One region of the Leifsonia naganoensis genome, then DNA from elsewhere that is predicted to be linked to it. Evidence: predicted binding sites of a transcription regulator. Region 1 holds the regulator's gene; the other holds the start of a gene.
What was found. Region 1 encodes HrcA, which represses chaperone genes, less so after heat shock. Its sites were predicted from a motif close to TTNGCACTCGNNNNNNNCGAGTGCNAA; they were not measured.
Positions count from the first base shown of each region.

Region 2: a site for HrcA is predicted at 5,708-5,734, ahead of groL (chaperonin GroEL). Genes of this name have one in related genera too.

Region 1 is NZ_JACCHJ010000001.1:3,893,989-3,901,064, reverse strand. It holds gene lepA (translation elongation factor 4) at 1-229, shown strand, start outside; gene HNR14_RS18785 (dihydrofolate reductase family protein) at 236-853, opposite strand; gene HNR14_RS18780 (DUF1990 domain-containing protein) at 973-1,620, shown strand; gene hemW (radical SAM family heme chaperone HemW) at 1,620-2,849, shown strand; gene HNR14_RS18770 (DUF4870 domain-containing protein) at 2,859-3,239, opposite strand; gene HNR14_RS18765 (DUF4870 domain-containing protein) at 3,364-3,846, opposite strand; gene hrcA (heat-inducible transcriptional repressor HrcA) at 4,009-5,028, shown strand; gene dnaJ (molecular chaperone DnaJ) at 5,059-6,177, shown strand; gene HNR14_RS18750 (16S rRNA (uracil(1498)-N(3))-methyltransferase) at 6,182-6,910, shown strand; gene HNR14_RS18745 (histidine triad nucleotide-binding protein) at 6,943-7,076, shown strand, end outside.
Region 2 is NZ_JACCHJ010000001.1:2,962,750-2,969,825, reverse strand. It holds gene HNR14_RS14365 (sensor histidine kinase) at 1-1,446, shown strand, start outside; gene HNR14_RS14360 (hypothetical protein) at 1,679-2,746, opposite strand; gene HNR14_RS14355 (hypothetical protein) at 2,760-3,830, opposite strand; gene groL (chaperonin GroEL) at 4,045-5,664, opposite strand; gene HNR14_RS14345 (cold-shock protein) at 5,892-6,095, opposite strand; gene HNR14_RS14340 (LytR C-terminal domain-containing protein) at 6,280-6,828, opposite strand; gene HNR14_RS14335 (DUF3263 domain-containing protein) at 6,851-7,076, opposite strand, start outside.

The sequences.
Region 1 (7,076 bases):
GATCCAGGCCGCCATCGGCGCCCGCATCATCGCGCGCGAGAACATCCGGGCCATGCGCAAGGACGTCCTCGCCAAGTGCTACGGCGGCGACATCACGCGTAAGCGCAAGCTCCTCGAGAAGCAGAAGGAGGGCAAGAAGCGCATGAAGATGGTCGGCCGCGTCGAGGTCCCCCAGGAGGCGTTCATCGCCGCGCTCTCGGGCGACACGGAGAAGAAGGACGCGAAGTAGTCGAGGCTACGCGCTCGTCTTCCGGTAGACGTTGATCTGGACGCCGGAGGCGAGCGTGCGCGTCTCGGCGACGTCGAACGTCGTGCGCGGGAACCCGTCGGGGAAGAGCTTCTTGCCCGTCCCGAGCACGATCGGGTAGACCATCAGCCGGTACTCGTCGACCAGGCCGTGGGCGCCGAGGGTCTGGATGAGATTCGCGCTTCCCCAGACGCGGATCTCGCCGCCGGGCTGCTCCCGCAAGGCGGCGACCGCGCCGGGCACGTCGTCCCCGAGGAGCTGCGAGTTCTTCCAGCCCAGCTCGGTGAGGGTGCGGGAGGCGACGTACTTCGGCACGCGGTTGTAGCGGCGCGTGAACTCGCCCTGCAGACCGGGAGCGTCCTCGGGCCAGACGCCCCACGCCTGCGACCAGATGTCGTAGGTGCGACGGCCGAGCAGCAGCGCCTCGGTGCGCTCCTCCCACTCCACGACCACGTTGTCGTCCGCGTTGCCGCCGCCGCGTTCGCGATCGAAGTCCATCTGCCATCCGCCGTAGGGGAAGCCGCGCTCGTCGTCCTCCGTCGATCCGCCGGGCGCCTGGATGACGCCGTCCAGGGTGATGAACTCCTGCACCACGATGCTGCTCATGCCGATCCTCCTCGGTCGCGTTCGGCCCCAGTGTCGTCGCCCCGGCGGCCCCGCGCCAGACCCGGCCGGGAATCCGCCCCGGTTCGCGCTGGGGCGCGGATTGGCGGAGGATAGACACCATGCGCCGCTCCACTTTCACCGACCAGCCCGTCACGTACGGCGCCGTCGGCGGAACGCAGGCCCCGGATCTGCTCTACTACCCGCCGAAGGGCTACCGGCCGCTGCAGAAGCGGACGCGGCTCGGCTCGGGCGACGAGCGCTTCGACACCGCCGCCACGGCACTGATGACCTGGGGCGTGCAGCGCGGCAGCGGCATCCTCGTCACGGACGTGAACGAGGGCACGGGCGTGCAGTACGAGGGCATCGAGTACGACGTCGACGGCACCCCGAAGAGGATGCGCGAGCACCGCGTCGAGGAGGACGTCTTCGCCGACGACGGCTCGCCGTACATCCGCAACGGGATGACGGCTGTGCTCAAGGTGCCGTTCGGCCCGTTTAAGGTCTCCGCGCCGATCCGCGTCGTGTACGTCGTCGACGAGCCGGACCGGGCGGGTTTCGCGTACGGCACCCTGCACGGCCACCCGGAGAGCGGCGAGGAGGCGTTCTTCGTGGAGCGCCACGAGGACGGCACCGTGTGGTTCGTCCTGCGGTCGTTCTCGCGCCCGTCGACCGGCTTCTACCGGCTCGTGTCGCCGGTGCTCCGGCTGGTGCAGAACCGGTTCACGACGAAGTACCTGCGCTCGCTCCTCCCCGCACGGTCGGCCTGATGCCGAGCGCGCTCCCACTCGGCGACCCCGCGCCCGCCGACGGCATCCTCCCGGAGTCGTCGCTCGACGGCGCGGCGGACCGCGACTTCGGGGTCTACCTGCACGTGCCGTTCTGCCGGGTGCGCTGCGGGTACTGCGACTTCAACACGTACACGGCCACCGAGCTCCGCGGTGTGAGCCAGTCCGACTACGCGGGCCATGCGGTCGCCGAGGTCGGCTTCGCCGCCCGCGCACTGGCGGCGAGCGGACTGCCGCAGCGACCCGTGTCGACCGTGTTCCTGGGCGGCGGCACGCCGACGCTCCTGCCGCCGTCGGATCTCGGAGCGATGCTCGGCGCCGTCCGCGACGCGTGGGGACTCGCACCGGGGGCCGAGGTCACGACCGAGGCGAACCCGGACTCGGTGGATGCGGACGACCTGCGCCGCCTCGCCGACGCCGGATTCACGCGGGTGTCGTTCGGGATGCAGTCCGCTGTCCCGCACGTCCTCGCGACGCTGGAGCGGACCCACGACCCCGAGCGCATCCCGCTCGTCGTCGAATGGGCGCGGGAGGCCGGCCTCCAGGTGAGCCTCGACCTGATCTACGGCACGCCGGGGGAGTCGCTCTCCGATTGGGGGCGGAGCCTGGACACGGCACTCGCCTGCGCGCCCGACCACCTCTCGGCGTACTCGCTCATCGTCGAGGCGGGCACCAAGCTCGCCCGCCAGATCAAGAGCGGACAGGTCCCGGAGCCCGACGAGGACCTCCAGGCCGACATGTACGAGCTGGCCGACGCGCGGCTCGCCGCGGCCGGCTACGACTGGTACGAGGTCAGCAACTGGTCTCGCGACGGCGACCACCGCTCGCGGCACAACCTCTCGTACTGGCTCGGCCACGACTGGTGGGGCATCGGTCCGGGCGCGCACAGCCACGTCGGCGGTGTGCGGTGGTGGAACGTCAAGCATCCCGCCGCTTACGCCCAGCGCGTGCTCGCGGGGGAGTCGCCCGCCGCCGGCCGGGAGACGCTCGACGCCGAGACGCGGCGGGTGGAGCGGGTGCTGCTGCTCACGCGCATCCGCGAGGGCATCCGCACCGCCGAGCTGTCGGCGGAGGGCCGCCGCGAGATCGCGGGGCTCATCGCCGACGGCCTCATCGACGGAAAAGCCGCCCTCGCCGGGTCGGTGACGCTGACCCTGCGAGGACGGCTTCTGGCGGACGCCGTCGTGCGACGGCTGCTCGCCGAGGTGTGATCGGGAGCGTCAGCTCACGAACTTGATGGCGATCGGGTACGTGTAGTACTCGCCGCGGTTCGCCTTGAGCGCGGCGATGATGCTGAAGACGATGTTCACGACCCAGACGGCCAGCAGGATGAAGATCCCGACGACGACGAAGCTCGTGATCCAGCCGACCACGGTGCCGATGAACAGGGTGATCTGGAAGTTCAGCGCCGTGGCGGTGTGGGAGCGCACGAACGGGCCGCGCTCCTTGAGCACGAGGTACCCGATGAGCGCCGGGAGCCATCCGAAGAGGATCCCGCCGACGTGGACGAGCGTCGCCCACAGCTTCTCGTCGGAGGGGCTCAACTGCTGAGAGGCGCCTCCGTACGGCTGCTGAGGCGGCGGTGGGGGCGTTGCGGACATGGAGTCTCCTTGCAAAGAGCCCGGGAGCGTCCCGGGCTGATCGGCGGACGATTACCCACACAGCCTAGGGCCGGAGGCCCGAGTCTGAGAAGAAGCCGAGAGCTTTTCAGCCCGAAGCGGCGCGCTACTTGATGAAGCGGAAGTTCACCGGGTAACGGTACGAGCCTCCTCCGTTGACCTTGACGAAGCCGAGGATCGAGAACACCAGGTTCACGATGTAGAGCGCCCACGGCACGAGCAGGCCGAAGAGCAGGTAGCCGATGCCGACGGTGAAGCCGCCGATGATGATGCCGATGATCTGGGAGGCCACCCACGCGATGATCCAGGTGATCTGCCAGTTGAGCGCCTCCTTGCCCTCCACGTTCGTCTTCTCGCCGCGGTCCTTGAAGACCAGCCAGATGATGAGGGAGGGGAGGATCCAGAGGATGCCGCCGAGGTGCGCGAACGACGCCCACTGCTTGTCCTGCTCGGCGGTGAGCGGGGCGGCGGGAGCGGCGTACGGCTGCTGGGGAGCGGCGCCGTACGGCTGCTGCGGCGGCACGTTGCCGTAGGGCTGCTGCGGAGGAACGCCGTTGTTCGGGTCCACGGGCTGGTTCGGGTCGGACATGCGTGTTGCCCTTTCGTGATCGGATGCGACGGAGTCGACCCGGTGCGCATAAGGTACCGCCGCGCGCGCTCGCGGACAATAACTCGTGTCGGCCGTTCGCGCGATATGATTAGCACTCAAGAACGCTGAGTGCTAAGTGAATTCGGTCGACGGGAGGGTGTCATGGTCTCCGAGCGCAGTCTCGAAGTCCTGCGGGTGATCGTCCAGGACTACGTCGCCTCCCGCGAGCCGGTGGGCTCGAAGAGCATCGTCGAGCGGCACTCGTTCGGCGTCTCGGCCGCGACGATCCGCAACGACATGGCCCTCCTCGAGGAGGAGGAGCTGATCGCGGCCCCCCACACCTCGTCCGGGCGCGTGCCGACCGACAAGGGCTACCGGCTGTTCGTCGACCACCTCTCCGAGATGCGGCCGCTCACCACGGCGCAGCGCACGGCGATCGAGGCGTTCCTCGGCGAGTCGATCGATCTGGATGACGTGCTCGCGCGCACCGTCCGCCTGCTCTCGCAGCTGACCAACCAGGTCGCGCTCGTGCAGTACCCGTCGGTGTCTCGCTCGCGCATCCGGCACATCGAGCTGGTGTCGCTCGCGCCGCACCGTCTCCTGAGCGTGCTGATCACGGACTCAGGCGCCGTCGAGCAGCGCGTCATCGAGTTGAACGCCGCGCTGACGGACCAGGAGATCGCCGAGATCCGCGGCGCGATCAACGGGGCCGCGGCCGGGCTCTCCCTGCCCGACGCGACCGCCCGGCTGCGCCAGCTGCCGGACGCACTCACCGAGCGCACCCGCGAGCTGGTCTCGCCGGTCGCGAGCGCCTTGCTCGACCAGATCGCGGCGAACCGGCAAGAGCGTCTCGTCATGGCCGGGGCCGCCAACCTCGTCCGCACCGAGACCGACTTCCCCGGCACGATCACCCCGGTGCTCGAGGCGATCGAGGAGCAGGTGGTGCTGCTGCGCCTGTTCGACGAGATGGCGCACGACCAGCACGGCGTGGCCGTCAGCATCGGCCGTGAGAACGCCGTCCTCGGGCTGAGCGAGGCGTCGATCCTGTCCAGCGGCTACAGCGCCGCCGGCTCCGACGTGGCCCGCATCGGGCTCCTCGGCCCCCTCCGCATGGATTACTCGGGCAACATGGCCGCCGTCCGCGCGGTCGCCCGCTACCTCTCTCGCCTCCTCGGCGACTAGAACACGACAAACGAGAAGGAACAGCCTTACGTGGCCGACCACTACGAAGTACTGGGCGTTGAGCGCAACGCCACCCCCGACGAGATCAAGAAGGCGTACCGCCGGCTCGCGCGCGAGCTGCACCCGGACGTGAACCCCAGCTCCGAGGCCCAGGAGCGGTTCAAGCTCGTCACGCACGCCTACGACGTGCTCAGCGACCCGAAGCAGCGCCAGCAGTACGACCTCGGCGGCCCGACGGGCTTCGGCGGAGGCGGGGGCGGCCAGGGCGACTTCGCCGGCTTCGGCGACATCTTCGAGACGTTCTTCGGGGGAGGAGGGGGAGCCTCCCGCGGCCCCCGCTCCCGGCGCGAGCGCGGGCAGGACGCCCTGCTGCGCGTGGAGATCGACCTCGACGAGGTCGTCTTCGGCACCCACCGCGACCTCGAGGTGGACACCGCCGTCGTCTGCGAGACCTGCAACGGCTCCTGCTGCCAGCCCGGCACCGCGCCGGTCACCTGCGACATCTGCCACGGCACCGGCAGCATCCAGCGCTCCGTGCGCTCCCTGCTCGGCAACGTGATGACGTCGAGCCCGTGCGGCAGCTGCCGCGGCTACGGCACCGTCATCGCCACCCCGTGCGTCACCTGCCAGGGCCAGGGCCGGGTGCGCGCCCGTCGCACCGTTCCGGTGGACATCCCCGCCGGCGTCGACACCGGCCTGCGTCTGCAGATGCCGGGCAGCGGCGAGGCCGGCCCCGCGGGCGGCCCGAACGGCGACCTCTACCTCGAGATCAAGGTCAAGCACCACGACGTCTTCAGTCGCGATGGCGACGACCTCCTCTGCACCCTCGAGGTGTCGATGGTGGATGCGATCCTCGGCACGACCGCCTCGGTGAAGGCGCTCGACGGCGACATCCGGCTCGAGCTGAAGGCCGGGACGCAGAGCGCGGACATCGTGACGGTCAAAGACCGCGGCATCACGCACCTGCGCGGCAGCGGCCGCGGCGATCTGAAGGTCGGCATCCAGGTGGTCACGCCGACGAAGCTCGACCACAAGGAGAAGGAGCTCATCAAGAAGTTCGCGGCGACGCACCACTCGGTGGAGCCGTCGCTCGCACGCTTCCAGCAGGGGCTCTTCGCCAAGCTCCGCGACCGGTTCCTGAACTTCTGACCCGATGAGCTCGCTCTATCTGCGGGAGGACCTCGAGGCGGCCGAGGTCGGCGCGCGGTTGACCCTGACCGGCCCCGAGGCCAAGCACGCGGCGACCGTGAACCGGACGCGCCCGGGGCAGACGGTGTCGATCGGCAACGGCCGCGGCCTGGTCGCGTCGGGCGACGTCGTCGTCGCGACGGGCGCTGAGCTCACGATCGAGGTCGCTTCGGTCCGGCAGGAGGAGCCGCCCGCCCCGCGCATCACGCTGGTCCAGGCGCTGGCCAAGGGCGACCGCGACGAGCTCGCGATCCAGGCGGCGACGGAACTCGGCGTCGACCGTGTCGTCCCCTGGTCCGCGTCGCGATCCGTCTCCCGTTGGGAAGGCGCGAAGGTCGCGAAGGGCCGTGACCGCTGGTCGACGATCGTGCGGGAGGCGGCCAAGCAGTCGATCCGCGCGTGGGTGCCCGAGGTGGGGGAGCTGGCCACGACGGCGCAGGTCGCCGATCTCGCCGACGGCGCGGACGTGCTGGTGCTGGAGCCGACGGGGGACTCGGCGTTGACGGCCTTCACCCCCGGCGAGCGCGAGCTCGTGCTCGTCGTGGGCCCCGAGGGCGGCATCGCCCCGGGCGAGCTGGAGGTGCTCCGCGCCGCGGGCGCCCGCATCGTGCGCCTCGGCGACACGGTGCTCCGCACCTCCACGGCCGGCCCCGCGGCCCTCGCCGTGCTGAACGCCTCGCTCGGTCGCTGGTAGACCCCTCAGGGCGGGCGAATAGGATGGACTCCATGGAAAGCGCACAGCCCTCGATCTTCTCGCGCATCGTCGCGGGCGAGATCCCGGCCGACATCGTCTACGACGGCGAGCGCATCATCGCGTTCCGCGACATCGCGCCCAAGGCGCCGGTGCACCTCCTCGTCGT
Region 2 (7,076 bases), 930 kb from region 1:
GGGAACCTGGTCAAGACCAACTGGACCAACATCCCGTACTCGCACCGCCCCGCCGTGCCCGACACGCTCAGCGTCGCCGACGGCAAGAAGCTGCCGGCCGGCGGGTATCCGCTGCAGAGCAACGACGGGCGCACCACCTACCGCGCCCTGGCGCAGACGGTGACGTTGACGAATCCGCCGGGCGCCCTCGGCACGGCCATCGTGGCGACGACCACGTCGCAGATCGACACCGTGATGGCGAGCTTCCTCGCGATCTTCCTGGGCTTCGGGGTGATCGTGATCATCGTCGGCGCCGGCCTCACTCGCATGCTCGTGACGACGACGTTCCAGCCGCTGCGGGAGGTGGAGCAGACCGCCGCACGGATCGCCGACGGCGACTTCAGCCAGCGCCTCGGCGGCGCGACCCCGAATACCGAGGTCGGCCGGCTCAACCGCTCCCTCAACACCATGCTGAACCGGATCGACCGCGCCTTCAGCGACCGCGCGCGCACCATCGACCAGATGCGGCGCTTCGTCGGCGACGCCTCCCACGAGCTGCGCACGCCGCTCGTGTCGGTGCGCGGCTACGCCGAGTTGTACCGGATGGGTGCGCTGCAGACCCCCGAGGACGTCGGGCAGGCGATGGAGCGCATCGAGAAGGAGGCGATCCGGATGGGGATCCTCGTGGAGGACCTCCTGGAGCTCGCCCGCCTCGACGAGGCCAAGCCGCTCGACCTGCACGCCGTCGACCTCGTCCGCATCGCTCAGGATGCGGCGATGGATGCCATGGCCGGCTCGCCGGGTCGCATCGTCACCGTGCTCACACCGGACCCGGTGCCGGCGGCTTCACCCTCCACCGACCCGGACGAGCCGACGCTGGACACCGTCCCGATGCCGCTCTCGGAGCTGCCGTCGTCCGCCGCGGCGGGCAAGGTGTCGAACGCGACCGGGCCGATCGCGTTCGCCGGCTCCGCCCTCGCGCGCCTGCGCCGCAGCCGTCCGCGCCGCGGGACCGAGCCGATCCCGGTCACCACGACCGAGAAGGTCGTGCTCGCGAATCCCGCGCCCGCCGAGCCCGCCATCGTGCTCGCGGAGGAGAACAAGCTGCGCCAGGTCGTCACGAACCTGATGGGCAACGCCCTGCGGTACACGCCGGTGGACAGCCCGATCGAGATCGCCGTGCAGATCGACCACCGCACCGAGCGCGCGTCGCTGGAGGTGCGCGACCACGGCGAGGGCATCCCGCCGCAGATCCGCGAGAAGATCTTCCAGCGCTTCTGGCGCGCCGACACCTCCCGTGCCCGCGAGACCGGCGGCAGCGGCCTCGGGCTCGCGATCGTGTCGTCGATCGTGGCGGCGCACAACGGGACGGTCGACGTCTCGGAGACCGATGGCGGCGGCGCGACGTTCCGCGTCACGCTCCCACTGGCGGGCTCCCCGGCCGCACCGAAGCCGCTGCAGGCGTAAGGGCGCCGCGCGCGCTCCGCGGCGGCGACGGCGGTCGCCCGGGACGTGTGCGGCGTGGCGACGCGTCGCAGTCGTCCCGAGACGCAGCAATTGCCTGCGGCCGCCGCCGCGGACGGTCTCGGCGCGTGTCGAACGCGACCCGGCGCCGACGCGGTGGCGACTGCGGTCGCACGGGACGTGTGCGGCGTGGCGACGCGCCGCACACGTACCGAGACGCAGCAGTCGCGCGCGGTCAGAGCTTCGCGGCGATCCATTGGACGATGGCGAGCGAGCGCGTGTCGTCGGGATCGCTCGAATGGAACTCGATCCAGCGCGATCCGACCATCGCGTCGACGGACGCGAACGACGTTCTCTCCACGGTTCCACTCCAGACGAGGGCGGGGACCTGGTCGCCCTTCACGGTCATCAGCTCGCTGCGCGCACTCGGATCCTGAGCGAGCACGGCGGCACGAAGCTGCTCGTACGCGGCCGCGGTGCCCGGGAGGACCGACAGGGCACCGAGGTACGTGCCGGTCCCGGTCCCGCTGTCGTCGGTCGGCTGGAACTGGCAGAGCGTCACCCCAGGCCCGAGAATGACGCCGTCGGCGATGCGGAAGGTCGGCTCGACCGCCAACGTCGTCACGCCGGGGAGGGCGAAGGCGGTTTGCAGCTCCGCGCGCAGGTCGGCGGCAGCGCAGTCGAGGGGTGCTCCGGCCTGCGGCGTCGGCGCCTTCGCGAGCGCCGCCGTGACCGGCGGCAGCATCCGCTGCACCGCGTCGTGGAAGCCGGCCTCGGTGAGCCCGGGCGCCGACGTGTCGAGGACGACGGACAGCCAGGCATCCGCCACGAGGACGTTGGTCAGGCAGGAGACCGTGGGAGCCAGCGCACAGTTTCCGCCGAGCGAGACCCCGCCGTCGTAGTCCGCTCCCGGCGTGGCGACGGTCGGATTCGCCTCGGAGAGCGTCTTCCAGGCGGCGGCCGCATGCGGGAGGACCTGCACGGTCAGCGTGCCCGTGCCGTGCTTCCAGCGGCAGGAGGAGCCGCCGACCGCCGGGAGCGCCAGCGGCCCGGCAGCAGCGACCGTCTGCGTGATCCCGGGAGGCGTCGCCACGGCGGAGGCGTCAGCGCCGAGGAGCACGCTGAGATCGGCGCTGCTGACGGTAGCCGGGCAGTCCAGTGCGAACGCGGCCGGGGTCGCGGTCGGCGTCGGCGTGACGGTCGACGCTCCCGGCACCGGGATGCCGAGCGCGGCGCAGCCGCTCAAAGCGACGCCGATCGCGGCCGCGAGGGCGAGGCTCAGGATCCGGTTCGAACGGAGCATGGGACGGCCTGTTCTACTTCACCCAGCTGCTCGCGAGGAGCGCCTGGGCCAGGGCCACCGTCGTGGCGGTGTCATCGGTGTTGTAGGTCACGATGTCGAGCCAGCGGCCGCCGTCCGCGACGTCGACGATCGTGCGCTCGGAGTCCTCACTGGGCTCGAAGAGGCCTGAGGCGTCGCCGCCGAGCGCGGAGACGTCGACGGGCCGGCTCTGCGGATGTTCGACCCCTGCACGATAGGCCGCGACAAGGCTCGACGGCGCGTCGTCGAGGATGGTGACCCAGGTCTCCCACCCCCTGTCACCGTCCGCCGCGTCGAAACGACAGGTGGTGAGGTAGCCGGCGCGGAAGAGCCCGGCGTCGAGCGTGAATTGCGCGTGGGCGGGGGCGAGCACACCCTCCTCGCCGAAGACGCTCTTCACGGCCGCCCGAAGCTCAGGAGCGTCGCACGAGCGCGGATGCGGCTGACGCACCGTCGGAGCGGGGAGTGCGCGATAGCGTGTGACGACGCCTTGGACGAAGTCGTGGAACGCCGACTCGGCGAGCTCCCCGTCCCCCTCCGCCTGCACGTGGAGCCACGCGCCGTCTACGAGCACATCGGTCATGCAGAGGCCCCCACTGACGCAGCGACCGCCCAGGGACACTCCACCGTCGTACGGGCTGCCCACGCTCGGCTGCTGCTCCTGCGCAAGCGAGTTCCACGCGCTCTCGAGACCCGGCGCGATCTGCAGCACGACGGTGCTCGCGATCGGCGCGTCGAACACCATGTCGGCCTGCCGTTCGCCCCAGCCGCAGACGGCACCATTCGCCGTCCGAGTGCTCCACGACGCGTCCCAGCCGATCCCCCCGGACTGCAGGTGCTCGATCTTCTGAGGCGCGCCCGAGCCTCCCACGAGCGCGATGATCTGTTCGGGATCGGCGAGGTCGGCGCACGCGGGAGCCGGCGTCGTCACCGCTACCGGCGTCGACGATGCGGTCGGCCGCGGTCCGCCCGTCGATGTCGGGCCGCCCTCAGCCGCGGGCGTGCACCCGGTCAGCGCGAGCAGCGCAGCGGCGGTGGCGATGATCGCCCAACGTGACGAACGCATGATTCCTCCCCGATCGTGCGCTCGCTGCGACCCCCGATGCGAGCGCATTCCCGATGCGGCATACGCCGCAACCCCCGTCGAGAAGACTATCCATCGGCAGGGGCCGTGCAGCCACGGCGCGCATAACGGTGCCGTATCGAAACGACGAGAGGGCGCCTCCCCGAAGGGAGACGCCCTCTGCGTCAGTGCGTGAGAAAACTCGACGCGGTGGGACTCAGAAGTCCATGCCGCCGGTCGGGTCGCCGACCGGAGCCGGGTTCTTCTCGGGCTTGTCGGCGACGACGGCCTCGGTGGTGAGGAAGAGGCCGGCGATCGACGCGGCGTTCTGCAGCGCCGAGCGGGTCACCTTCACCGGGTCGTTGATGCCCGAAGCGAGCATGTCGACGTACTCGCCGGTCGCGGCGTTCAGGCCGTGGCCGACCGGGAGGTTGCGGACCTTCTCGACGACGACGCCGGCCTCGAGGCCCGCGTTGATCGCGATCTGCTTCAGGGGCGCCTCGATGGCGACCTTGACGATGTTCGCACCGGTGGCCTCGTCACCGACGAGCTCCAGCTTCTCGAACGCGAGCTTGCCGGCCTGGATGAGGGCCACGCCACCACCGGCGACGATGCCCTCCTCGACGGCGGCCTTCGCGTTGCGGACGGCGTCCTCGATGCGGTGCTTGCGCTCCTTGAGCTCGACCTCGGTGGCCGCGCCCGCCTTGATGACGGCCACGCCGCCGGCGAGCTTCGCGAGGCGCTCCTGGAGCTTCTCGCGGTCGTAGTCGCTGTCGGTGGCGTCGATCTCGTTGCGGATCTGGGCCACACGGCCGGCGATCTGCTCCGGGTCGCCCGCACCCTCGACGATGGTGGTCTCGTCCTTGGTGATGACTACCTTGCGGGCCTGACCGAGCAGGTCGAGGGTGACGTTCTCGAGCTTGAGGCCGACCTCCTCGGAGATGACCTGGCCGCCGGTGAGGATCGCGATGTCCTGCAGCATGGCCTTGCGGCGGTCGCCGAAGCCCGGAGCCTTGACGGCGACGGACTTGAAGATGCCGCGGATCTTGTTGACGATCAGGGTCGCGAGAGCCTCGCCGTCGACGTCCTCAGCGATGATGAGGAGCTGCTTGTTGGCCTGGATGACCTTGTCGACGATCGGGAGCAGGTCCTTGATCGAGGAGATCTTCTGGTTGGCGATGAGGATGTACGGGTCCTCGAAGACCGCCTCCTGGCGGTCCTGGTCGGTGACGAAGTACTGCGACAGGTAGCCCTTGTCGAAGCGCATGCCCTCGGTCAGCTCGAGCTCGGTGCCGAAGGTGTTCGACTCCTCGACGGTGACGACGCCCTCCTTGCCGACCTTGTCGATCGCCTCGGCGATGATGTCGCCGATTGTGCTGTCACCGGCGGAGATGGACGCGGTGGCGGCGATCTCCTCCTTGGTCTCGACCTCCTTGGCGCTGGCGATGAGCTCCTCGGTGACGGCCTTGACGGCCTTCTCGATGCCGCGCTTCAGCGTGATGGGGTCGGCGCCGGCGGCCACGTTGCGGAGGCCCTCCTTGACGAGCGCCTGGGCGAGGACGGTCGCGGTGGTGGTTCCGTCACCGGCGACGTCGTCGGTCTTCTTGGCGACCTCCTTGACGAGCTCCGCACCGATCTTCTCGTACGGGTCGTCGAGCTCGATCTCCTTCGCGATGGAGACGCCGTCGTTCGTGATGGTGGGGGCGCCCCACTTCTTCTCGAGGACGACGTTGCGACCACGCGGGCCGAGGGTCACCTTGACCGTGTCGGCCAGGATGTTCAGGCCGCGCTCGAGGCCGCGACGCGCGTCCTCGTTGAAAGCAATGATCTTTGCCATGTGTTTCTCGTCCCTCCCGGACGTCTGCGAAAGATTCGGTCTATTAGCACTCGATCAGATGGAGTGCTAAAGCGATTCTGGCACTCGCTGCGGTCGAGTGCAAGACGAGGGAGGGAGGGGTCACCACGCTGTGACGGCGGGACGAGCGTGCGCGGGGCGTCGATGCCCCGCGCACAGGAGAGCGCCGCCCCGTCGGGGCGGCGCTCCTCTCGTCGAATCGCTGGGTTCTAGGCCAGGCGCACCGACTCGGCCTGGGGACCCTTGTTCCCCGAACCGACCTCGAACACGACCTGCTGGCCCTCCTCGAGGACCTTGTACCCGGACATGTCAATTGCGGAGTAATGAACGAAAACGTCCTGCCCCCCACCATCGACGGTGATGAATCCGTAGCCCTTTTCAGCGTTGAACCACTTCACGGTTCCGTTCGCCATGCATTACTCCCATTGCTGTGTCGCAAGCGCGGTCCAGCGCCGCGCGTTGGACCGATAATAATGCGTGCTATACGGGTGATTGCCAGCTTTTTTGTGAATCCGTTACCAAATCCGCCGAAAGTTAAACACGCCGGAAACAAAGGGATCCGGGGTCGTCCCCGAGCGCGGGGAGTCCCGCGGGACGTCAGCCGGTGTAGTCGGAGCCGACGACGACCGTGATGTCGGCGCCCGTGTCTGCGAAGTCCTGAGTGTTCTGGATGGTCGCCCCGGGCAGCGACTGCGCGACGCCGAGGGCGGCCGCCTCCTTCGCGGGGTCGGAGTAGTACACGACGGTCGTGGTCAGGTCCGTCATGTCGGCGTTGGCCACGGCGCCGACCTTCCAGCCCGCCGCCGTGAGCACATCGCCGACCTTGCCGCCGAGCCCGGCGGTCGCGGTGCCGTTGAGCACGTTGACGGAGAGGCTGGGGTCGACGGTGGGGACGATGGTGGGCGTGGGAGTCGGCGTCGGGGTGGGCGTGGCCGAGCCCGACGGGGTGGACCCGTTGAAGGAGATGGCGCCGTTGACGAGCGAGAGCCCGAAGATCCCGGCGCCCACGAGCACGACGGTCGCCAGGGCCGCCCAGCCGAACGCGATCCAGCCGCGGCCTCGGGGGCGAGGGGCACGGTGCGCGCCGACGCGCTGGATGTCGCCCGGGATCTCGTCGAACCGGTCGCGGGGGAACTTCTCTGCCATCTTGGGGTGGTTTCCTCGGGGGTCAGTCGTCGGACGGGAGCGCCCTGGTCCGGCGGGCGGCCTGCCGCGTCTCGCGGAGCCGGAGCAGCCGCTTGACGAGCATCGGGTCGTGCTTCAGAGCAGCCGGGCGGTCGATCAGGGCTCCGAGGAGCTGATAGTACCGTGCGGCGGACAGACCGAACTCCTCGCGGATGGCCTGCTCCTTGGCGCCGGCGTGCCGCCACCATTGGCGCTCGAAGGCGAGGATC